DNA from 2 places in the Pseudomonas tussilaginis genome. Region 1 is predicted to be linked to the other one. Evidence: riboswitches for the same ligand, from Rfam matches in the RefSeq annotation. Region 1 holds a riboswitch; the other holds the start of a gene.
The links. A riboswitch is a leader RNA that binds a small molecule or an ion and turns the genes downstream of it on or off. The one in region 1 is predicted to bind thiamine pyrophosphate.

Region 1 (11,089 bases):
AGCACCACGCGTTCGTTCTGTTCGTTCAGATTGTAGGTGACCATCGCACAATCGCCGCGCTCTAGTGCCTTCAAACCACCCGCTGCGGTTTTGCCGGACAAGCCGAAACCGCCGATCTTGCCTTCCTGCTTCAAGGCTTCGAGTGTCTGGTAAACCTCTTCGTGTTCGAGGATGTGCAGGTCGTTGCCGTCGGAATGGACCAGCACCAGGTCGATGTGGTCGGTTTCCAGGCGCTTGAGGCTGCGTTCGATGGAGAACCGCGTGTGCGCGGCGCTGAAGTCGAAGTGCGAGTGACCGTCGTTGAACTCTTCACCCACCTTGCTGACGATTACCCACTGCTCACGCTGGCCGCGCAGCAGCGGGCCGAGGCGCTCTTCACTGCGGCCATAGGCCGGTGCGGTATCGATCAGGTTGATGCCCAGATCACGTGCCTGGGCCAGCAGCAGGCGGGCCTGCTCGTCGTCGGGTATGGTGAAGCCATTGGGGTATTTGACCCCTTGATCTCGGCCCAGTTTGACGGTGCCCAACCCCAGCGGAGAAACGCGCAGGCCGGTACTGCCCAAAGGGCGGTGCAGATCGTGAAGGGTAGGCAGGCTCATGGCAGCAATTGCTCCCAAACCGGCACAGCCAGCGATGGCTTGGGCAGATCGGGTAGGGCAGTGTGCGCGCGGGGCTTGATGCCATCACGTTCGAGGTTGGCCAGGACCCGGTCAGCAAAGTCCGGCGCCAGCGCAAGTTTGGTCGGCCAGCCAACCAGCAGGCGGTTCTGTTCGGCGAGGAAGGCGTTGTCCGGGCGCACCAGCCCCGACTGCGCGGGCTCAGCGCGATCAATGCGTACAGTGGCCCAGCGTACCTGGCTCAGGTCGATCCACGGCAGCAGGCTGGCGACTTCCTTCTTGGCGGCCGCAATTTGAGCTTCTGGTTCGCGGGCCACACCGTCGGCTTCGGCAAGATCACCGCCCATGTACCAGACCCACTGGCCGTCGGCTGCAGGGTGACTGGTTACCGTGATGCGCGGTTTGGGGCCTCCGCCCAGGCAATGGGCATACAGCGGTTTGAGGCTGGCGCCTTTGGCAATGACCATATGCAATGGGCGACGTTGCATGGCGGGCTGGCTCAGGCCGATCATCTCAAGTAGCGCAGCATTGCCCGCACCTGCGCTGAGTACGATACGCTGGGCACGAATTTCGCGGCCATCGACGCGCAGGCCGAGCAGTTCGCCCGCATCCTGCAGGGGTTCGATTTGCTCGCCAGCCAGCAGGCTGTCACCGGCCAGGTCGGCGAGTCGGGCCAGCAGGCTGGGGACATCGACGACCAGCTCCGCCAGGCGATAGACTTTGCCTTTGAAGGCACGGTCTTGCAGCGCCGGCGGCAATTGGTCGCCTTTGACCTGGTCAACGCGACCACGCACGGCCTTGCTGGCGAAGAAACTGGTCAGGTTGCCGGCAATAGTGCCGGGCGACCACAGGTAATGAGCGTCGGATAGCAGGCGCACACCACTGAGGTCCAGCTCGCCGTTGCCGGCCAGGGCCTCGCTCCAGCGCCGCGGCATGTCGGCAATGGCTTCAGACGCGCCAGTCAGCGCGCCATGCAGGGCATACTTGGCACCGCCGTGAATGATCCCCTGAGATTTGAGGGTCTGCTCGCCACCGAGACTGGCGCGTTCCACCACGACCGTCGAATAACCCAGACGACGCAGGCGAGCATTGAGCCAGAGGCCTGCGACCCCTGCGCCGACGATCAATACGTCGGTGGAAATAACGGATGGCATGCATGCACCTCACAAGCTTGGACAGAAGCCCAGTATACAGCCTGTGAGCGGAATCAATGGCCGGCGGTTTTCGAGAACACCTGGATCACCACCACGCCGCCGACAATCATGGCCATGCCGAGCATGGCCGGAATGTCCAGCTTCTGCCCGTAAATCACCAGCGCGGCGACGCTGATCAAGACAATGCCCAGGCCCGACCAGATAGCGTAGGCGATCCCCACCGGAATGCTGCGCACCACCAGGGTCAGCATCCAGAACGCCACGGCATAGCCGCAGACCATCAGCAGCAGTGGCAGCGGCGTGCTCAGGCCTTTGACGGCTTTCATCGAAGCGGTGGCGATGACTTCGGCGCAGATGGCGATAGCCAGGTAGGTGTAGGCGTTCATGGTGGTTCCTCTGTTCTGGCTGGGCATTTTAGAGCAAGCCTGGATGGGGTAAAGTCATTACCTATCTTTTTTGGAGATAGGTTACATGGCAGAACAGTGGAACCTGGAGCAGCTTCGGCTGTTTGTTCACGTCGCTGAGCAACGCTCGTTTTCGGCCGTGGCTCGCGCCCAGCGCAAGGCGCAGTCGGCGGTGAGCAATGCGATTGCTCTGCTTGAGGCAGACCTGGGCGTAACGCTGTTCGAGCGCAGCAGTGGTCGCCAACCGCGATTGACCGAAGCCGGCACGGCCCTGCTGGAAGATGCTCGCGAGTTGTTGCGTCAATGCGAGCGTCTGGACGGTCGGGCGCTGGCACTGATGCGCGGGCAAGAAGCGCAGTTGCGTGTTGCCCAGGACGAAGCCATGCCCTATCAACCGGTCATCGATAGTCTGGATGAGTTGGCCCAGCACTTCCCCATGCTTGAAGTGCAACTGGCCAGCGGTGCCCAGGGTGATGTCGCCCGCAAGCTGGTCGAGCGCCGCGCAGACTTGGGGTTGCTGTTTCACCATGAACGTATGCCGCAAGCGCTGGAGCGCCGTGCATTGGGGCACGTGGAGATGGTCACCGTTTGCGCCGTCAACCATACCCTGGCGCAGTTGGGCAAGGTCAATCGTCAGCAATTGGCGCGTCACCGGCAGTTATTGATTGCCCCACAGCAAAGCGATTACCCCGGTGGTGAGCCGATCAGTCCGCAGATCTGGCGCGCCGACAGTTTCTACGCCATGGCCGAGCTGTTGATGCGTGGCCTGGGTTGGGCCTGGTTGCCGCGTCATGTGGTGCAATACCCGACCTACCATGCGCAGATGGTAGAACTGAGCTGCGAGTGGACGCCACCGGCACTGGTGGTGGAATTGGTCTGGCGACGTGATGAGCCTCTGGGGCCTGCAGCGCAGTGGTTGGCCGAGCGCTTCGCAGTGCACTTGCGAGCGATTGGCTAGTACACTTTGGCGCCATGAACAGAACACTCTATACCCTGCTGTTTCACCTGGGCCTGCCGCTGGTTGCGCTGCGCCTGTTCCTGCGTTCACGCAAGGCCCCGGCCTATGCCCAGCGTATTGGCGAACGCTTCGCCATCAATCTGCCCGCCATGCGCACAGGCGGTATCTGGGTGCATGCGGTGTCCGTCGGCGAAAGTATTGCCGCTGCACCGATGATCCGTGCCCTGCTGCAGGCTTATCCACAGCTGCCGATCACTGTTACCTGCATGACCCCAACCGGCTCTGAGCGCGTGCGGGCGATGTTTGCCGATGAGCCGCGGATCCAGCATTGCTACCTGCCCTATGACTTGCCTTGGGCGGCGGGGCGTTTTCTCGATCACCTTCAGCCGAAGCTGGCAGTGATCATGGAAACCGAGCTGTGGCCCAACCATATCCACCAGTGCGCCAAGCGCGGCATTCCGGTAGCGCTGGCCAATGCGCGGTTGTCGGAGCGCTCGGCACGAGGCTATGCGCGCTTTGCCGGCCTGACTCGGCCGATGCTGGCTGAGATGAGCCTGATTGCGGTGCAAACCGAAACCGAGGCGCAGCGCTTCCTCCAGTTAGGTGCTCGACCCGAATGCGTGCAGGTGACCGGCTCGATCAAGTTCGACTTGAGCATCGATGAGCACCTGCTGCCACGCGCCCGTGACCTGCGTGCGCAATGGCAGGCAAGCCAGCGCCCGCTGTGGATTGCCGCCAGTACCCATGAGGGCGAAGATGAAGTGATCCTCGCCGCACACAGGCAACTGCTCGAGCACCATGCCGATGCCTTGCTGATCCTGGTGCCACGTCATCCAGAGCGCTTCAACAGTGTGTTCGCGTTGTGCCGTCAGCAACTGGCGACGGTTCGTCGCTCCACTGGTGAGCCAGTAACGGCTGACACGTCAGTGTTGCTCGGCGACACCATGGGTGAGTTGCTGTTTCTTTATGCCTTGGCCGACATCGCTTTTGTCGGTGGCAGTCTGGTGCCCAATGGTGGTCACAACCTACTGGAACCCGCAGCGTTGTCGTTGCCGGTGCTGAGCGGCCCGCACCTGTTCAACTTTCTGGAAATCGCGGCGATGTTACGTGAGGCCGGGGCGTTGCAGGAGGTCGATGACGCTCAAGGGCTGGCGGCAGAAGTGCGGCGCTTGATCGAATTGCCACAGGATGCCCAGCGTATGGGTGATGCGGGGCGGGCGGTGATGAAGGCGAATCAGGGGGCGTTGCAGCGGTTGTTGGACGGATTGGAGCGCTTGATATAAGCGCTATTGATTTGTAGCCGCTGCCGTCAGGCTGCGGCTACAACTGTCCAAGCAAGACTTTTAGGGGCGAGCGTTGAAGTTGGCCTGTGCCGCCGCTGCCAGATCAGGTGGCAGGAAGTCCTTGTCCGGGTTGTAGTCCGGCTTCAGGTAGCGGCTCAGGTCGGTCAGGTCCTGTGGGCTCAGGGTGCCCGCCGCCTGCTTCAGGCGCAGATTGTCGAGGATGTAGTCGTAGCGGGTGTTGTTGTAGTCACGCACCGAGGTGTACAGCTGGCGCTGGGCATCCAGCACGTCGACAATGTTGCGAGTACCAACCTGATAACCGATTTCAGTGGCTTCCAGGGCACTCTGGTTGGATATGATCGACTGCTTGCGCGCCTGCACTTGTTCAACGTCGGTGTTGACCGCGCGGTGCAGGTTGCGGGTGTTTTCCACCACCTGGCGACGCAGGCTTTCACGCTGCTGTTCGCTCTGGCTCAGGCGCTGGTACGCCTCGCGTACTTGCGAACTGGTTAAGCCGCCACTGTAGATCGGAATGTTCAGCTGCAGGCCAATCGTCGTCTGCTCGACGTCACCGCTGTAGTTTTGCCCAGTGAGGTTGGGGTTGGTGAAGCCGAGGTTATCGTTGTCACCTTTTTGGTATTGGGCTACCGCATCCAGTGTGGGTGCGTGCCCGGCCTTGCGCTGGCGCAGGGTTTCTTCGGCGGCGCTGACGGCGTAGTTGGTCGCCTGCAGGTTGAGGTTCTGTTTGCCGGCGGTTTCCACCCAGGACTTGGCGTCGTTGGGCACTGGTACCTGCACCGGCAGGGTGTGGCGGATGCCCTGGATCGCGTTGTAGTCGCGGTTGGTCAGGGTGACCAAGGCTTCGAAAGCGTCGTCGACCTGGCGCTGCGCCACAATCCGGTTGGCCCGCGCGGTGTCGTAACTGGCTTGGGATTGCAGGACGTCGGTCTTGTCCGAAAGCCCCACATCGAAACGCTCGTTGGACTGGTCCAGTTGGCGTTTGAACGCGGCTTCTTCCGCTTTGGTCGATGCCAGGTTGTCCTGAGCACGCAGGACGGCGAAATAGTTCTCGGCACTTTGCAGGATCAGGTTCTGCTCTGTGGCCGACAGCTCCAGCGCAGCTTGTTCGTTGACGGCCTCGGCGGCCTGCAGCTGGAACCAGCGATCGGCGCGAAAGACCGGTTGAGCCAGGGTCGCAGACCAGGAATTACCGCTGCGGTTGGAGGTGATCGATGGATCGTCGATTTTGGTCCGGGAATTCAACATCTCGGCACCGGCCGAGAGATTTGGCAACAGGCCGGCACGGGCCTGGGGTACCACTTCCTTTTGTGCGCCATAGTTGGCGCGGGCGGCGGCGAGGTCGGCGTTGTTGTCCACGGCCTCCTGGTAAACGCTGACCAGATCGGTTTTCGCTGACAAGGGCACGTCTGCTGCCCAGGCCATTCCGTTGGTAGCACAAGACACGGCAAGGGCCAGTGAAAGTTTGCGCAGCATAGGGCGATCCTTGAACAATTGAGTGTTTCTGAGCCGGAGAGTGTAGATGCGCAGACACTTTGCAACAATCTGCCATTTGCGCCATTTATCGTGCCCGTGTTTGTACTATTGGCTTTGCGGTTAAGTCCAGTCTAGACTGAGCGCGTTCTTGTCGGGGTGCCTTGCGTTGAGGCTGAGATCGGATAATCCGGATCCCGTTGAACCTGATCAGGTTAGCGCCTGCGTAGGGAACAAGATTTCTCGCTTTCCCGGCGAGTCTCTTGTGTCAGGTCCGGGAATGTCGAGCCAGCTTCTACAGCTGCAGGCATCACCGCGCATTTGGCACAGCACCACTCATGGTGCGTCCGTGCCTTTCAGGTTCTCCCCGACATTCCACTGCTAGGAAGCCGTCTGGAGAGCCTGTGATGAGTAAACAAGAAAAATACCTTACCAATTTGAGTGAGTCGGCCCAGGTCGATCAACAGTCCGTACAGCCGTTCACCCGTTCGCGCAAAATTTATGTCGAAGGCTCGCACCCGGACATCCGTGTACCGATGCGTGAAATCAGCCTGGACGATACGCCGACCGACTTCGGTGGTGAAGCCAACGCGCCCGTGCTGGTCTACGACACTTCCGGCCCTTACACCGATCCATCCGTCGTCATTGATGTGCGTAAAGGCCTTGGCGATGTGCGCTCCGCCTGGATTGATGCCCGTGGTGACACCGAGCGCCTGGCCGGGTTGTCGTCGGACTTCGGTCAGCAGCGCCTGGCCGATGCCGAGCTGACCAAGCTGCGTTTCGCCCACGTGCGTAACCCACGCCGGGCCAAGGTCGGCGCTAACGTCAGCCAGATGCACTATGCGCGTCAAGGCATCATCACCGCCGAGATGGAATACGTTGCCATCCGCGAGAACATGAAGTTGCAGGAGGCCCGCGCCGCAGGCCTGCTGAACCAGCAGCATCCAGGTCATAGCTTTGGCGCCAGCATTCCCAAGGAAATCACCGCCGAGTTTGTCCGTGAGGAAATCGCCCGCGGTCGCGCGATCATCCCCGCCAACATCAACCACGTCGAACTTGAGCCGATGATCATCGGCCGCAACTTCCTGGTGAAGATCAACGGCAACATCGGCAACAGTGCCCTGGGTTCGTCGATCGAAGAAGAAGTGGCCAAGTTGACCTGGGGTATCCGCTGGGGCTCAGACACGGTCATGGACCTGTCCACCGGCAAGCACATCCATGAAACCCGCGAGTGGATCATCCGCAACTCGCCAGTGCCGATCGGTACCGTTCCGATTTATCAGGCCCTGGAGAAGGTCAATGGCGTTGCCGAGGACCTGACCTGGGAGCTGTTCCGCGACACCCTGATCGAGCAGGCCGAGCAAGGTGTGGACTACTTCACCATTCATGCCGGAGTGCTGTTGCGTTACGTACCGCTGACCGCCAAACGGGTCACCGGCATCGTCAGCCGTGGGGGTTCGATCATGGCCAAGTGGTGCCTGGCGCATCACAAAGAGAACTTCCTCTATACCCATTTCGACGAAATCTGCGAAATCATGAAGGCCTATGACGTCAGCTTCTCGCTCGGCGACGGACTGCGTCCGGGGTCGATTGCCGATGCCAACGACGAAGCGCAATTCGGTGAGCTGGAAACCCTTGGCGAGCTGACCAAGATCGCCTGGAAGCACGACGTGCAGTGCATGATCGAAGGCCCTGGGCACGTGCCGATGCAGTTGATCAAGGAGAACATGGACAAGCAGCTTGAGTGCTGCGACGAGGCGCCGTTCTATACCCTTGGTCCATTGACCACCGACATCGCCCCGGGTTACGACCACATCACCTCCGGTATCGGTGCGGCGATGATCGGTTGGTTCGGTTGCGCCATGCTCTGTTACGTGACACCCAAGGAGCATCTGGGCCTGCCGAACAAGGATGACGTCAAGACTGGGATCATCACCTACAAGATCGCCGCCCATGCCGCCGACCTTGCCAAGGGCCACCCGGGCGCGCAGATTCGTGACAATGCCTTGTCCAAGGCGCGTTTCGAATTCCGTTGGGAAGATCAGTTCAACCTCGGCCTGGACCCGGATACCGCGCGGGCATTCCATGACGAGACCCTGCCCAAGGATTCGGCCAAGGTCGCGCACTTCTGCTCGATGTGCGGGCCGAAGTTTTGCTCGATGAAAATCACCCAGGAAGTGCGTGAGTACGCGGCCAACCAGCGCATTGATGCGGTGGATGTGGCGGTCGAGGATGGCATGCGTGAGCAGGCCGAACGGTTCCGCCAGGAAGGCAGTCAGTTGTACAAGAAAGTCTGACTGGGCTGTATCAGCGGTGTGCCCTGCACACCGTATCGCCGGCAAGGCTGGCTCCCACATGCGCCTTGTTTGCTGGGCCCTGTGGGGGCTGGCCTTGCCGGCGAAAGGGCCCGAAACAACAATAATCTTCTCCCTGTCGAGACCACCTTTGTGAGCACACCCAGCCAATTCTCCCCAGACCACCCGGTCAGCAATCAGCAGCGCGTCCTTAGCGGTCGCGATCTCTGTTCCCTTTGGTTCTCACTTGGCATTGGCCTAATGGTCTTGCAGACCGGCGCCTTGCTCGGTCCAGGTCTGGGGCTGGCCAATGCCGTGTTGGCGATCATCCTCGGTACCAGCGTAGGTGTATTGCTGCTGGCGGCAGTCGGCGTTATCGGTAGCGACACCGGCATGTCGTCCATGGCAGCTTTGCGCCGTAGTCTTGGCCGCGATGGTGCACGCCTGCCAGCGCTGCTCAACTTGCTGCAACTGATTGGTTGGGGCTCATTCGAAATCATCGTCATGCGTGATGCTGCCAGCCTGCTTGGCGCCCGCGCCTTTGGTGAGGGCAGCGTACTGACCAACCCGCTGTTATGGACCCTGTGTTTCGGCGCCCTGGCAACCCTGTTGGCAGTCAGCGGGCCATTGACCTTCGTGCGCAAGATCCTGCGCAAATGGGGTATCTGGCTATTGCTTGGTGCCTGCCTGTGGCTGACCTGGAACCTGTTTGCCAAGGCCGATCTCGCCGCCCTTTGGGCGCGTGCCGGTGATGGCTCGATGTCGCTGGCGGTGGGTATCGACATTGCCATCGCCATGCCGTTGTCGTGGCTACCGTTAATTGCAGACTATTCACGCTTCAGCCGCCATGGCAGCCGGGTATTTATCGGCACGGCGCTGGGCTATTTCGCCGGCAATATCTGGATGATGAGTTTGGGCGTGGCCTACACCTTGGCGTTTGCCCCGGCGGGCGAGGTCAATACCTTGCTGTTGGCCCTGGCGGGCGCCGGTATCGGGATTCCACTGCTGCTGATTCTGCTCGATGAATCGGAAAAGGCCTTTGCCGACATTCATTCGGCTGCCGTTTCCACAGGCTTTTTAGTACGTCTGAAGGTCGAACACCTGGCCTTGGCGCTTGGCGTACTGTGTACCCTGATTGCCTGTTTCGCGCCGCTGGCGCAGTACCAGAACTTTCTGCTGCTGATCGGCTCGGTATTCGCCCCGCTGTTCGGCGTAGTACTGGTGGACCACTTCATCGTGCGTCGCCGCCGCAGTGATAGCAGCCCGATCCATAGCCTGCATTGGCGTGCCCTGCTGGCCTGGGCCTGCGGTGTCGCCACTTACCATGTACTGGCCCACTATGCTGCCGATGTCGGCTCGACCCTGCCGGCGTTGCTGCTGGCAGGGTGCGTGTACTGGTTGGCAGCGCCGTCGGTCAGCCGCGACCGGGAAACAACTCCGGCTTGATCACCCCGTTCAGGCGTGGGTAGGGGATCTTCAGTTCGATGTGACCCATGGAATACGGGGCGATGGCATACACTTCGTACTTGAGCACTACCGCGCCATAGGTCAGGGCAATGTGTGGCGTCTGTTGAAACGGCCAGTTCTTGATGAATTCGGCGTCCTTGTCCATGCCGGTGCGGATCAGCCAGCCCTTGTGGGCTTCCTCGGCGGTCTTCCAGAAGGTCGCCTCCTGGCCCGGTACCAGCATGTCCTGCAGGGTCAGGACTTTGTCTTGCTGGCGCGAGTAGTTGATGAAGCCGCGCCCCGGCATGCCATGGGCACCGCCAGTGTCCAGATAGCTGGACAACTCGATGATCACCAGTCCGTCATGCTGCTCGCGTACCTTGGCTTGCAAGTAGCTGCTATGGCGAGGTTCGGCGCTGGCCATGAACTGATCTTCGTAGGCCTTGAGCGAGCTCGGCAGGGCACTGTTCTGGTTATCCTGGGTCATCTGCAGCAGACGTTTCTCGACGATAGCGTCCAGTTTTGGATTGGCCGGGAAGTGAATGGTGTCGATGTTGACCAGAGGGCATTCAGCCGTGTTGCAACCGGGCTTGATGTGCTCCCAGCGGTCGCGTTTGACCTCCAGCGGGGTGCGCATGTTGGGCTGGAACAGGCTTTGGCAGGCGCCCAGAACCAGGGCCAGCACGGCCACGGCAGTCAATTTCACAAGCGTCATGATGATCCTTGTCAGGCAAAGGTAATCGGGCTTGGACCGTCGGCAAGGCCTTCAGTTCGCCACTAAGCTGAATATCAGCAGGCTGCCTATCCTCGCAGCCCAGCCTGCAACTTTAAAGGGGTGAAACGTGGCGATGCGCAGGTTAGGATGGCGCGATGCAGTACACGAGTTATGAGGATTCCCATGTCAGACACGCTTAAACCTGTGCCCACGGACGTTGAAATCGTCGAGCGGGTGAACTGCTTCAAGGGCTTTTACCAGCTCGATCGGGTTCGCCTGCGCCACGAACTGTTCGCTGGCGGCATGGGCCGCGAGATCAGTCGCGAGCTGTTTGTGCGCCACGATGCGGTGTGCGTGTTGCCGTACGACGCCGTGCGTGACGAAGTGGTGCTGATCGAGCAGTTTCGCGTTGGTGCGATGGGCAAGGTCGCCAACCCGTGGTTGATTGAACTGGTCGCTGGTCTGATCGATAAAGATGAAGCACCGGAAGAAGTTGCGCACCGCGAGGCGCAGGAGGAAGCTGGGCTTGTGTTCAAAGCGCTGTGGCCGATGACGCGGTATTTCCCATCGCCCGGTGGCAGCGATGAGTTTGTCCACTTGTATCTGGGTCAGTGCAGCAGCGTTGGGGCAGGCGGTCTGCACGGGCTGGAGGAAGAAGGTGAAGATATTCGCGTCAAGGTCTGGGCGTTCGAAGACGCCTTGCAGGCCGTGCGCGATGGGCTGATCG
Region 2 (11,089 bases), 2.1 Mb from region 1:
TTGACCGCTTGCATGCCGTTGACCTGAAAGCCTACGTGGCGGTCGGTGACCTGTTCGTCAGCAACGAAACCATGTTCACCGCCCTGCTCATTGCCTTCAGCGCCTTCGTTTTCCTCGGCCTCGTTCTCTTCGCCTTCGTTTTCTTCTTCGTGATCGAGGCCGTGCTTGTTCGGGTTGGCCTGGTAGGCCAAGAGGTTTTGCAGATTGATGGTTAGACAATCACCCGCTGCGACCCGCAGTACGATCGGCCGCGGACGTTTGTCCGGGCGTAAGGTGACCTTGCCAGGTACTGCCGCGCCGCCGTGATCCAGCGACACCTGGTGTTCGTCGACCACGTCGCGGCGCAGGGCGAACATCATGCCGTTGGCATTCTGTGCACCGAGCCGGTTGAACATCAGTGGCTGGTCAAGCGCCACCACGTTGGCCACCAGGTTGCGCTCGCAGCGCACGGCAGCCTCGCTTTCTGTTTGCCAGCCAAAGGTGACGGCAGTCAGTAGCAGAGAGGTCAGAACGGAGCCTTTGATCGGAGTCATCATGGCGTGCCTCGGGTGGTGCAAGTGGACTCTGGAACGGCTTGAGCAAGCCTCATGCCATAGTTTTTTATTGTTATTTTTCAGCCAGTTGGACTACTGAATGAATCTCAATTGGGGATTTTCCCCCGGTATTCCCCACATTTAGGGGGCCCTGTCCAGACACCGTCACAACGGTGCGTCCATCGCCAAGCCCTGCAACCGCCGGTACTGGCGCAACACTTTCGGCACATAACGCTGGGTCTCGGCATACGGCGGCACTACCCGTCCACGCCGCATCACCGCGTCAGGCCCAGCGTTATAGGCCGCGACGGCCAAGGTAATGTCGTTGTCGAACAGGGTGAGCATGCGCTTGAGGTAGCGTGCTCCCCCCTTGATGTTCGAAGCCGGGTCCAAGGCGTTCTTGACCCCCAACTCGCGTGCAGTGTCCGGCATCAGCTGCATCAACCCGACCGCACCGCTGGCGGAACGGGCATTGGGGTTGTAGCGCGACTCGGCCTGGATCACCGCATGCAGCAATGCCGGTGGCAGGTCGTTGGCTTCGGCCGCCGCCGCTACCAGCTCGGCATAGGGCATACCGGTGATCAGTTGCGCCTGACCGCTGCTGGCCAGGCCTACTTCAGGCTCGCTGACCACCCGTTCATACTTGCGACCCGGGCGGTGGACGTTGGACAGGACATAGCCGCCGTCAGCCTTGATCGAAATGTACACATCAGCCAGGACCGGATCGGTCACACTCAGCCAGACAACAATTCCCGCAGTGAGCCAGTGCATGATTGCGCCCTCCCCGTTGCGTTCCCCGAAAAGTGGGGCATATGCCCCGATTGCCGAGGCTTTGAGCTACTGACGCAAGCACTGTGCCGCCTTGCCAGGCCCACAGCGCAAAGACTCGGCGCAGACGCGCACGGCAATTGCATGTGGCCTTGTAGGCACACGATGGAGGGCCTTGGCATGAACAAAAAAAAAGGCACACAACAGGGATTCACCCTGCTCGAACTGCTGGTGGTGTTGGTGGTACTGGGTTTGCTAGCGGGTATCGTCGCGCCCAAATATTTCAGCCAGTTGGGGCGTTCGGAGGCCAAGGTGGCACGGGCGCAGATCGAAGGTTTGAGCAAAGCCCTGGACCTGTATCGCCTGGAAGTGGGGCATTACCCCAATTCCGAGCAAGGGCTACAGGCGCTGGTTACGGCACCCAGCGACGAGACCCGCTGGTCGGGCCCCTACTTGCAGAAAAAAGTCCCCCAAGACCCGTGGGGGCGCAATTACATCTATCGCCAACCCGGGGAAAACGGCGAGTACGACCTGCTCTCCATGGGCAAAGACGGTCAGCCCGGTGGCGAAGGCGAGAACGCCGAGGTCACCAGCTGGCAGTAAGCGGAGGATCAGCACATGCGCTTTGAGCTCAAGGCATTGGGGAAAACCGGAGTGGTGTTGCTCACGCTCGACGCCCAGGACGCCGGACAAGCGCGCCTGCAGGCTGAGCAACAAGGTTTGCGGGTGGTCAGCGTGCGTAACTGCGAGCAGTTTGCCAAGTTGCGTTGGCGTCGCCGCGAAACGTTCGATCTGGTGTTGTTCAGCCAGGAGCTGACCACCCTGCTCAATGCCGGCCTGCCACTGATTGATGCACTGGAAAGCCTGGCCGAAAAAGAAGCGGCGCCGCAGGCACGCAAGACCCTCGGTGAGCTGGTGCGCCTGCTCTATGAGGGTAAATCCTTCTCTCAAGCCTTGGCTCAATTACCCAGTGTGTTCCCGCCACTGTATATCGCGCTGGTGCAATCGAGCGAGAAAACCGGCGCCCTCGGTGATGCCTTGGGCCGCTACGTCGCCTACCGCAAACGCATGGACGAAGTGCGGCAAAAGATCGTCAGCGCCTCGATCTATCCACTGTTGCTGCTACTGGTCGGTGGCGGTGTAGTGCTGTTTTTGCTCGGTTATGTGGTGCCACGTTTCAGCCTGGTATTTGAGGGCCTGGGCACCGAACTGCCGTGGCTCTCGCGGTGGCTGATGCAAGCCGGGATGTTTTTGCATGCTCACCAGGCGCCGCTGGGCCTTGGCTTTCTCGGGCTCATGGGCAGCCTGTTCATGGTGCGCCGCGACCCACGGGTGCGACGTTGGTTGAACCGTCAACTGGAGCGCCTGCCGGCCCTGCACCGGCGCCTGGTGATGTATGAACTGGCGCGGTTCTATCGCTCCTTGGGTATCTTGCTTCAAGGCGGCATTCCGATTCTCACCGCCATGGAAATGGCCCGCGGCTTGCTCGGCGTCGCCGCCAAGCAGCGCCTGGAGCATGCGTGTGAACGGGTGCGTGAAGGGCTGTCGTTGTCGGCGGCGCTAGAAGCCGGACAATTGGTGACGCCAGTGTCGCTGCGTTTGCTGCGCGCGGGCGAACAGTCGGGCAACCTCGGACAGATGATGGAGCGCAGCGCCGACTTCTACGACGAAGAAATCAGCCGCTGGATCGAATGGTTCGTGCGCCTGTTCGAACCCCTGCTGATGACCTTCATTGGTTTGCTGATCGGCTTTATCGTGATCCTGATGTACATGCCGATCTTTGAGCTGGCTTCCAGCATTCACTAGCCACCAACGTGACAATCCAACCCAGTTGCTGTATAGATTCGGCCACCAAGGGGAGCCCGGCAACGGGCTGAGAAACCGCTAGCAGCTGCAGCGCGGTGACCCTTCGAACCTGATCCGGATCATGCCGGCGAAGGGATGGGGATTGCCAACCTGCCTTTTTGCCGGTCTCACTGCGAGGCCGCCGATGTCTGAGTTATCCGGTCTCGCTGTCGCCATCTTTGAGGACAGCACCATGGCCGAACGCTTCACCGATACCCTTCGCCGCCAGAGCGAACCGAGCTGGACGCAATCGATCGAACACCGCTTCGTCAATGAATTGCTCGACGGCACCCTGGACGATGCAGTGCTGATCAATTACCTGATCCAGGATCACCGCTTCATCGATGCCTTCCTGACCCTGCTCGGCGCGGCCATTGCTACTGCCGACACCTTCGAGGCACGAATTCGCCTGGGCCGTTTCACTGGGGTGATTTGCGGTGAGGAGAACACTTACTTCCTGCGTGCCTTCGAGGCCCTTGGGGTCAGTGAGGCGCAGCGCCTGGAAGCTCCCGACGCGGTGCCGACTGCAGGTTTCAAGGCCATCATGCGCGAAGCGGCCGCCACCCGATCTTATGCCGCGGCACTGGCGGTGCTCAACGTCGCCGAGGGGCTTTATCTGGATTGGGCGCTGCGTGCACCGAAACAATTGCCGCCGCGCTTTGAGCACGCTGAATGGATCACCCTCCACGACAATCCGGACTTTCAAAGCTTCGTCGCCTTCTTGCGCGCTGAGCTGGACCGTGTGGGGCCGGCGCAAGCGCAGATCAGTACCGACTTCTTCCTGCGCGCGGTTGCGCTGGAGCACGCTTTTTTCGACGCTGCTTACGACATCAAGGGATAAGCCATGGACATCTTTGATCGCCTGAAACAAGCCGCCGCTGCAGACTGGAACCGCTACGTCGACCATGACTTCGTCCGCCAGATGGGCGCGGGCACCCTCGCTCAGCCAGCCTTTCGCAAATACTTGGTGCAGGACTATCTGTTTCTGATCCAGTTCGCCCGTTCCTGGGCCCTGGCGGCTTACAAGAGCCGCACGCTCGCCGATATTCGCGCTGCGCAAGCAGGGTTGGCGGCGATCCTTGATGAAACCGAGCTGCATGTGCGGCTGTGCCAACGTTGGGGGTTGTCGCCCGAGGACCTGGCCGCCACACCGGAGCATCAAGCGACTGTGGCCTACACCCGCTTTGTCCTCGACTGTGGCGCTGCGGGTGATTTGCTGGACCTGCATGTGGCCTTGGCGCCTTGCGTCATTGGCTACGCCGAAATCGGCCGCAACCTGACGCCAAATGGCATCGAGGCGCTGGCAGATCATCCGTATCGCGACTGGATTGGTGAATATGCCGGTGAGGGCTATCAGGGCGTTGCCAACGCGGCCCGTGCGCACCTGGACGACCTGGCCTCACGGGCAATGACTGAACGCCGTTTCGAAGAGCTGGCCAAGCTGTTCGCCCAGGCTTCGCGGCTGGAAGCGGACTTCTGGCAGATGGGCCTGGACACCCGCTAGGACCACAGCCGGGCTTGCAGATAAATTTGTGGGAGCCGGGCTTGCCGGCGATGGCATCGGTGCGGTGTCAGCTATTGCTCGGTGCCTGCATCGCTGGCAAGGCCAGCTCCCACAGAATCAGCACATGACGGTATCTCGCACAAATAATGCAAGAGGGCCTGTCAGCGCCCGATAGCCCGCGCCGCGTCCGAGGTGTACATGTCCGGGGTGAACTTCGCTTCGTTGAGAATCGGCCCCTTCTTCGCCTCGTTGGTCATGCCGTAACCGGTGTACTGCCCCGAGTTCAGGTCCATGAAAAACTGCGAACCAGCCTGCCAGCCACTCATGTCCGGGTGGTAGTAGTAGTTGAGCATCGCATGCTTCCACAACTGCCCACGGGCGTCGTAGTTGTCGGCCATGACCGCGTTCCAGGTGTCTTCATCGATGAACAGCACGCGTTTGCCATAGACGTGGCGGTAACCTTCCTTCAGGTCAGCCTCCACGACCCACACTCGCCGCAACTCATACCGCATGTACTCAGGGTTGGGATGGTTGGGCGTGAGCAATTCGGCGTACTTCACCGTCGCCGCGTTGGCCTTGTAGGCGTTGGCCGGGCTGAAGATTTCGCGCTTGCCCAGCAGTTTCCAGGTGAAACGCTCCGGTGAGCCGTTGAACAGGCGGTCCTCGTCGACCGTCATGGTGCCGTTGGTGCCGATCATGGGCTGGTCGTAGCCATAACCGGGCATCTGCCGCACGCGACGGGTGGACGGGCTGTAGTTCCAGGCCTGACGCGGGTTGGCGAGGAAATTATAGGGTTCGTGGGAAATGCTGATCACGCCGTTATCACGGGCCGGCTTGAGCGTGGTGTTGTAGCTCATGGCCTGGATCTTGTCTTCGGTCTTGGGCTCGACGGTTGGCGAGTTGGCCTGGGACAGGTTGCGCGCATGGGCGCGCCCCCAGCCGATGCTGCCGTTGGGCAAGACCGAGGCCAGGTCGCTGACCTTCTCTTCGGTGTAAGCACGCGCCGGCAACTGGTGGTTCCACAGCACTTCCATACCGCTCTTGGGAATCGGGAACGGAATCTGACCGAGCCCTTCGATGCCCATGCCATCATCGACCAGTTTGGCATGCAGGGCGTTGTACTTGGCGCGATCGCAGACATAATCCGGGTAGCGGAAATCGCGGTGGCCAGGGTAAATATTCATCTTGTACGAGCTGGGGTACTTTTTCAGCAACGCTTTCTGGCCGTCGGTCAGGTTCGCTTCGTACTGCGCCATGTTCTGCGCCGTGATCACCAGGATCGGCTGTTCTGCAGCGTAAGGGTCCACTGGCTGGTCACCAGAGAATTTCACATGGTTCCAGCCTGGCACTTCGCCCAAGTACTTACCGGTGTACGGCGGGATAGTACCGGCGGCGTTTCCGGCTTTTTCGGCACCGACGCAGGTCAGCTCCTTGCCCAGCTTGTCGGCTTCCTGGGGCGACACCTGCGCCGCTGCGCTACCGATCAAAGCGGTATTGGCCACCATGGCGGCCGCGAGCACGACACCTGTTGTTGTTATTTTCATGTATTGCCTCCTTCGCTGATAAGGCTTTCGGGTGTTACCCATTCTTCGCGTTCTGGCGGCGTATTCATCGTCCGGAAAGACTAAGAATCGAACTGGGCGATGGTTTTTTGCAGTTCAGCCTTGAGCACTTTGCCGGTGGCATTTCGCGGCAGTGGTGTGGTGTGCAGGTAGACCTGTGCGGGTACTTTGTAAGCTGCCAGCCGCGCTGCGATATAGGCGCGAATGGTCTCGGCATCCAGACGTTCGGCAGCACGAATAGCCAGGGCCACCGCCTCGCCCAGGTGCGGGTCGGGAACGGCGAACGCGGCGGCCTCCTCGACCCCTGGCATGTCGCAAATACAGGCCTCGATCTCGGCGGCGGAAACTTTCTCGCCACCCCGGTTAATCAGATCCTTGACCCGGCCACTGATGCACAGAAAACCCTCTTCATCGAGGTAGCCAGTGTCACCGGTATCGAGCCACCCCTCGCGCAAGGTCGCAGCGCTTTCCTCGGGCAGGTTCCAGTAACCACTCATCAGCGTCGGTGAACGCAACCAGATCAAACCGGGGGTACCGGCTGGCAACGGCTGCTGGGGATCGTCACCAATACGTACATCGACAATCGGCAACGGCCACCCGCAGCTGGCGGGCTTGTAGACGAACTGGTCACCCCCGATGGCAGCGCCGATACCATTGCTTTCGGTCAGGCCATAGCCGCTGCCGCCGATGGCATCGGGCTTGCGCTCAATCATGCTGGCGAGCAAGGCGCTCGACGACGCACCGCCACCCAGGCCCATGCCAAACAGACTGGCAGTGTGCGGGCCAGCAAAACGTGGTGAGGCAAGCAACTGCTGCATCATCACCGGCGCGCCATTGAACTGGGTGCAGCCCTCGTCACGGATCAGGTTCAAGGCTTGCTCGACATCCCACTTGTACATCAGCACCAGGCGTCGGCCGGCGCGCAGGGCCAGGAGGAACTGCGCATGCAAGCCGCTGACATGGAACAACGGCACCGCCATCAAGGTGGTCGGGGCAAAGCCGCTGTTGACCACCACACTGATCCGCTCGGGCGAACTCAGGGCGCAGAACGCCCCCTGAAACTCCAGCGCGGTCAGCGCCTGGCAGATCGCCCGGTGGCTGGACAGCACGCCCTTGGCGCGGCGGGTGGTGCCCGAGGTGTAGAGAATCAAGGCCGGTGCATCAGGATCGAGGTCAAGCGTAGGCACCGGCAAAGGCACCGCAGCCAGCAACGACTCATAGCCCGCGCAGTGCGCGGCCAGGGGCTGCTGCGCATTGGCGCCGACGACAATGGTCGCCAGGCCCTTAGCCGCCAGGTCATCGGTCAGCACCTGCAGGCGGGCGTCATCACACAACAGCAGGCTGGCGCCGCTGTCCTGCAGGCCATGCACCAACTCATCTCGCAAGCCCCAGCTATTGAGTGGTACACACACCGCGCCGCAACGCTGGATCGCGGCAAACGCCACCAGCCAGGCCGGCTGATTGCGCATGGCAATCGCCACCCGCGCACCCGGCTGCAGTTGATAGGTTTCGCTCAATTGCCCGGCGAGACGATCGACCTGGTCGAAGTACTGGGTGAAAGTCAGACGCTGGCCCTGCCAGACCAGGAACTCGCGGTCGCCATGCACGCGACCGGCGTCGATGGCCTGCGACAGGTTCGCCGCCGTTTGCCGAAAATAGCGCGTCCCCCCGCCTGCCGGGGTGACTACTTCAAAGGGTGAACCGGGTGCAATCAGTTGCGCCCAGGCGCTGTGCCAGCGTTGCTCGGTCATAGTCTTCTCCGCTCAGGCGCACGTCGTGCTCAGGGCCGCATAGCGCTCGCAATGAAAGTCGCGATCCCCCAGGCAAGCCTGGGCGACACGTACCCGTTTCAGGTACAGGCCGACGTCCAGTTCGTCGGTAACACCGATGCCGCCATGCATCTGCACCGCTTCGTTACTGACCTTCAAGGCGCTATCACCGGCTTTCCATTTGGCCAGGCTGACCAGCCGCCCACGCGCGCTAGCGTCCAGACTGTGGTCATCCAATGCGGCAAGGGCAGCCATGACCGCGCTGCGGCTCAACGCCAGGTCGACATACAGCTGCGCGGCGCGATGCTGCAGGGCCTGGAAGCTGCCAATCGGCGTGTCGAACTGAACGCGGGTCTTGAGATATTCCAGAGTGGTGTCAAACAATTGCTCGGCAGCGCCCAGCAGCTCCGCCGCCAGGCACGCCCGGCCACGGTCCAGGGCCAGATCAAGGCTGGCCCAGCCCGCCCCGACCCGCCCGAGCAGTGCCTCGCGCCCGACGCGCACCTGCTCAAGGCGCAAGCGTGCGCAGTTGCGCGCATCGATCAACGGCAATGCGCTGCAGCGCAAACCAGGCGTGTCGGCAGGCAACAGGAACAGGCTGATGCCCTGCTCGTCACCGGCCTGGCCGACGACGCGTGCCGCGACCAGGTAGGCATCAGCACCCAGGCCGTCGAGCACCCAGTACTTCTCGCCCTGCAGGCAATAGCCGTCGCCCTCGGCGCGAGCTTCAAGCGCCGTGTCCTGTGGCGCGTGACGGGCCTGTTCGTCGAGGGCCAGGGCCAGGCGCAGGTCACCGGCGATCAACGGCGCCAGCCAACGATCCTGCTGTGCAGCGTTACCGGCCAGGTGCAGCAGCGAGCCGCCGAGCACCACGCTGGACAACAACGGTGTCGCCGACAGGTTGCGGCCAATGGCTTCGAAGATCGGCCCCAGGCCCATGCAGCCGAAATCCAGGCCACCCAAGTGCTCGGGGAACGGAATGGCGCTCCATCCCAACGCCACCGCATCGCGCCACAATTGCGCGTCGAAACCCTCGCTACCGCGTTGGTCACGCAGACGGCGCTGGGCGGAAACCGGGCTACGAGCGGCCAGAAAGTCGCGCGCGCTGTCGGCCAGCAATCGCTGTTCGTCGCTGTAGACCAGGTTCATGGCGTCACTCCTTTCTTGGCATCGGGCAGGCCAAGCACGCGCTTGGCAATCACATTGAGCTGCACCTCCGACGCGCCGCCGGAGATGGTCAGGGCGTAGCTGTTGAGCCAGCCGCGGGTTATTGCCAACTGCTGCTCAGTGAAGGGATCGAGCTGCCAGCCCATGGCATGGGCTCCCATGAGGTCGAGCAGCACTTCGAACTTGTCGCGCTCCTGTTCGGTGTGCACCAGTTTCATGATTGCCATCAGGCCGCTGATGTCGTCGCCGACCTGGGCCGCCTGGCCCATGCGCTGTACCGTCAGGTCATAGGCCCGCTCGTTCATCGCGCAGGCCACAGCGCGACCCTGCAGCACGTGCTCGCTCTGGCTGCGCGGATGCGGTAAGTACTGACGCAGCAACGCCAGCAGGTCGACATGGGATGGCAGGCTGATTTCGCCGAACTTGGACATCGCCTTGCGCTCGTGCTGCAACAGGCGCTTGGCCAGGTTCCAGCCACCATTGAGCGGCCCGATCAACTGGCTTTTGGGGACGTTCACACCGTCGAAGAACACCTGGCAAAACGCCGATTTGCCGCTGATCAGGTCAATCGGCACCGGATTGACCCCAGGGCTGCGCATGTCCAGCACGATCAGGCTGATGCCTTCATGCTTGGGCGCCGCCGGGTCAGTGCGCACCAGCGCATACATCCAATCGGACTTGTCACCGTAGGAGGTCCAGATTTTGCTGCCATCGACGACGAAGTGATCGCCAGCGTCGCGGGCGCTCATCTTCAGGCTGGCCAGGTCCGATCCGGCGTTGGGCTCGGAAAAGCCCTGACACCAGCGCACCTCGCCACGGGCCATGGGCGGCAGCAAGGTGCGTTTTTGCTCCTCACTGCCAAATTCCAGCAGCACCGGGCCGAGCATCCATACACCCAGGTTGATTTGCGGCGGCCGACACTTGAGGCGACGCATCTCGCCTTCCAGCACCGCCAGCTGTTCAGCACTCAACCCAGCGCCGCCGTATTCTTGTGGCCACTCGGGACAGAACCAGCCTCTGTCGCGCATGCGCTCGAACCACAACTGCGCGTCGCTGCTGGGGAACTGCGGTTGTTGCGCGCCCCAGACCACGTCTCCCTCGCCCATGGCGGTGCGCATCGAAGCCGGGCAGTTGGCCTCAAGCCAAGCCCGGGTGTCGTGCCTGAATTGCTCGATGGTGCTCATATGTTTGACCCTTGTTATTGTTGGATGGCCCTAGCGCTGTGGACGCGGCATGCCCAGGCCGAACTGGGCGATCAGCTCGCGCTGGATCTCGTTGGTGCCACCGCCGAAGGTCACCGTCACCGAGGCGCGCACCTCGTACTCCAGATCGCCATGCAGCAGGGCCGCCGCCGAACCGCTGCGCAGCGCACCATTGGCACCGACGATCGCGGCGAGCCGACGCAGGATTTCAATTGCCGACTCCGAGCCATAGACCTTGGTGGTCGAGGCCAGCGCCACGTCGATGCGTTCCTGTTCAAGGTCGGCGGCAATGCGAAAGTTGATCAGGCGCATGGCCTCCAAACGTGCATAGCACTCGGCAAGCGAGCTGCGTACCCAGGCCTGGTCCATCGCTCGGCGCCCCTGTTCGTCGCGACTGCGCGCCCACAAGTAGACCCGGCGAAACAGCCCAGCGACCTTGTCCGACCAGGACCCCAGGCCCAGGCGCTCATGGTTGAGTTGCGCGGTGATCAGCTTCCAACCGCCGTGCAGCTCACCGACGAGCATGTCCCGAGGCACCCGTACGTTGTCGTAATAGGTCGCGGCGGTCGGGTTGCTGGTGGTCGGGATCAAGGTGCTGGAAAAGCCCGGCAGTTGCGTGTCGAGTATCAGGATCGATACGCCCTTGTGCCGCGCCTGGCTCGGATCGGTGCGCGCAGCCAGCCAGATGTAGTCGGCCGATTCAGCGCCAGAGGTCCAGAGTTTGTTGCCGTTGACCACA

Region 2: another riboswitch for thiamine pyrophosphate. It lies ahead of CX511_RS14355 (TenA family protein); the one in region 1 lies ahead of thiC (phosphomethylpyrimidine synthase ThiC).

What each region holds. Positions count from the first base shown of each region.
Region 1 is NZ_CP088149.1:5,278,143-5,289,231, reverse strand. It holds gene CX511_RS23860 (aldo/keto reductase) at 1-599, opposite strand, end outside; gene CX511_RS23855 (NAD(P)/FAD-dependent oxidoreductase) at 596-1,771, opposite strand; gene CX511_RS23850 (DMT family transporter) at 1,825-2,157, opposite strand; gene CX511_RS23845 (LysR family transcriptional regulator) at 2,243-3,133, shown strand; gene waaA (lipid IV(A) 3-deoxy-D-manno-octulosonic acid transferase) at 3,148-4,416, shown strand; gene CX511_RS23835 (TolC family outer membrane protein) at 4,477-5,910, opposite strand; TPP riboswitch at 6,053-6,157, shown strand; gene thiC (phosphomethylpyrimidine synthase ThiC) at 6,315-8,204, shown strand; gene cytX (putative hydroxymethylpyrimidine transporter CytX) at 8,355-9,647, shown strand; gene CX511_RS23820 (RsiV family protein) at 9,616-10,362, opposite strand; gene CX511_RS23815 (NUDIX domain-containing protein) at 10,546-11,089, shown strand, end outside.
Region 2 is NZ_CP088149.1:3,210,994-3,222,082, forward strand. It holds gene mnxG (manganese-oxidizing multicopper oxidase MnxG) at 1-536, opposite strand, end outside; gene CX511_RS14340 (lytic transglycosylase domain-containing protein) at 699-1,304, opposite strand; gene gspG (type II secretion system major pseudopilin GspG) at 1,482-1,904, shown strand; gene CX511_RS14350 (type II secretion system F family protein) at 1,920-3,107, shown strand; TPP riboswitch at 3,146-3,260, shown strand; gene CX511_RS14355 (TenA family protein) at 3,340-3,987, shown strand; gene CX511_RS14360 (TenA family protein) at 3,991-4,650, shown strand; gene CX511_RS14365 (DUF1329 domain-containing protein) at 4,812-6,194, opposite strand; gene CX511_RS14370 (class I adenylate-forming enzyme family protein) at 6,275-7,963, opposite strand; gene CX511_RS14375 (acyl-CoA dehydrogenase family protein) at 7,976-9,130, opposite strand; gene CX511_RS14380 (acyl-CoA dehydrogenase family protein) at 9,127-10,332, opposite strand; gene CX511_RS14385 (acyl-CoA dehydrogenase family protein) at 10,363-11,089, opposite strand, start outside.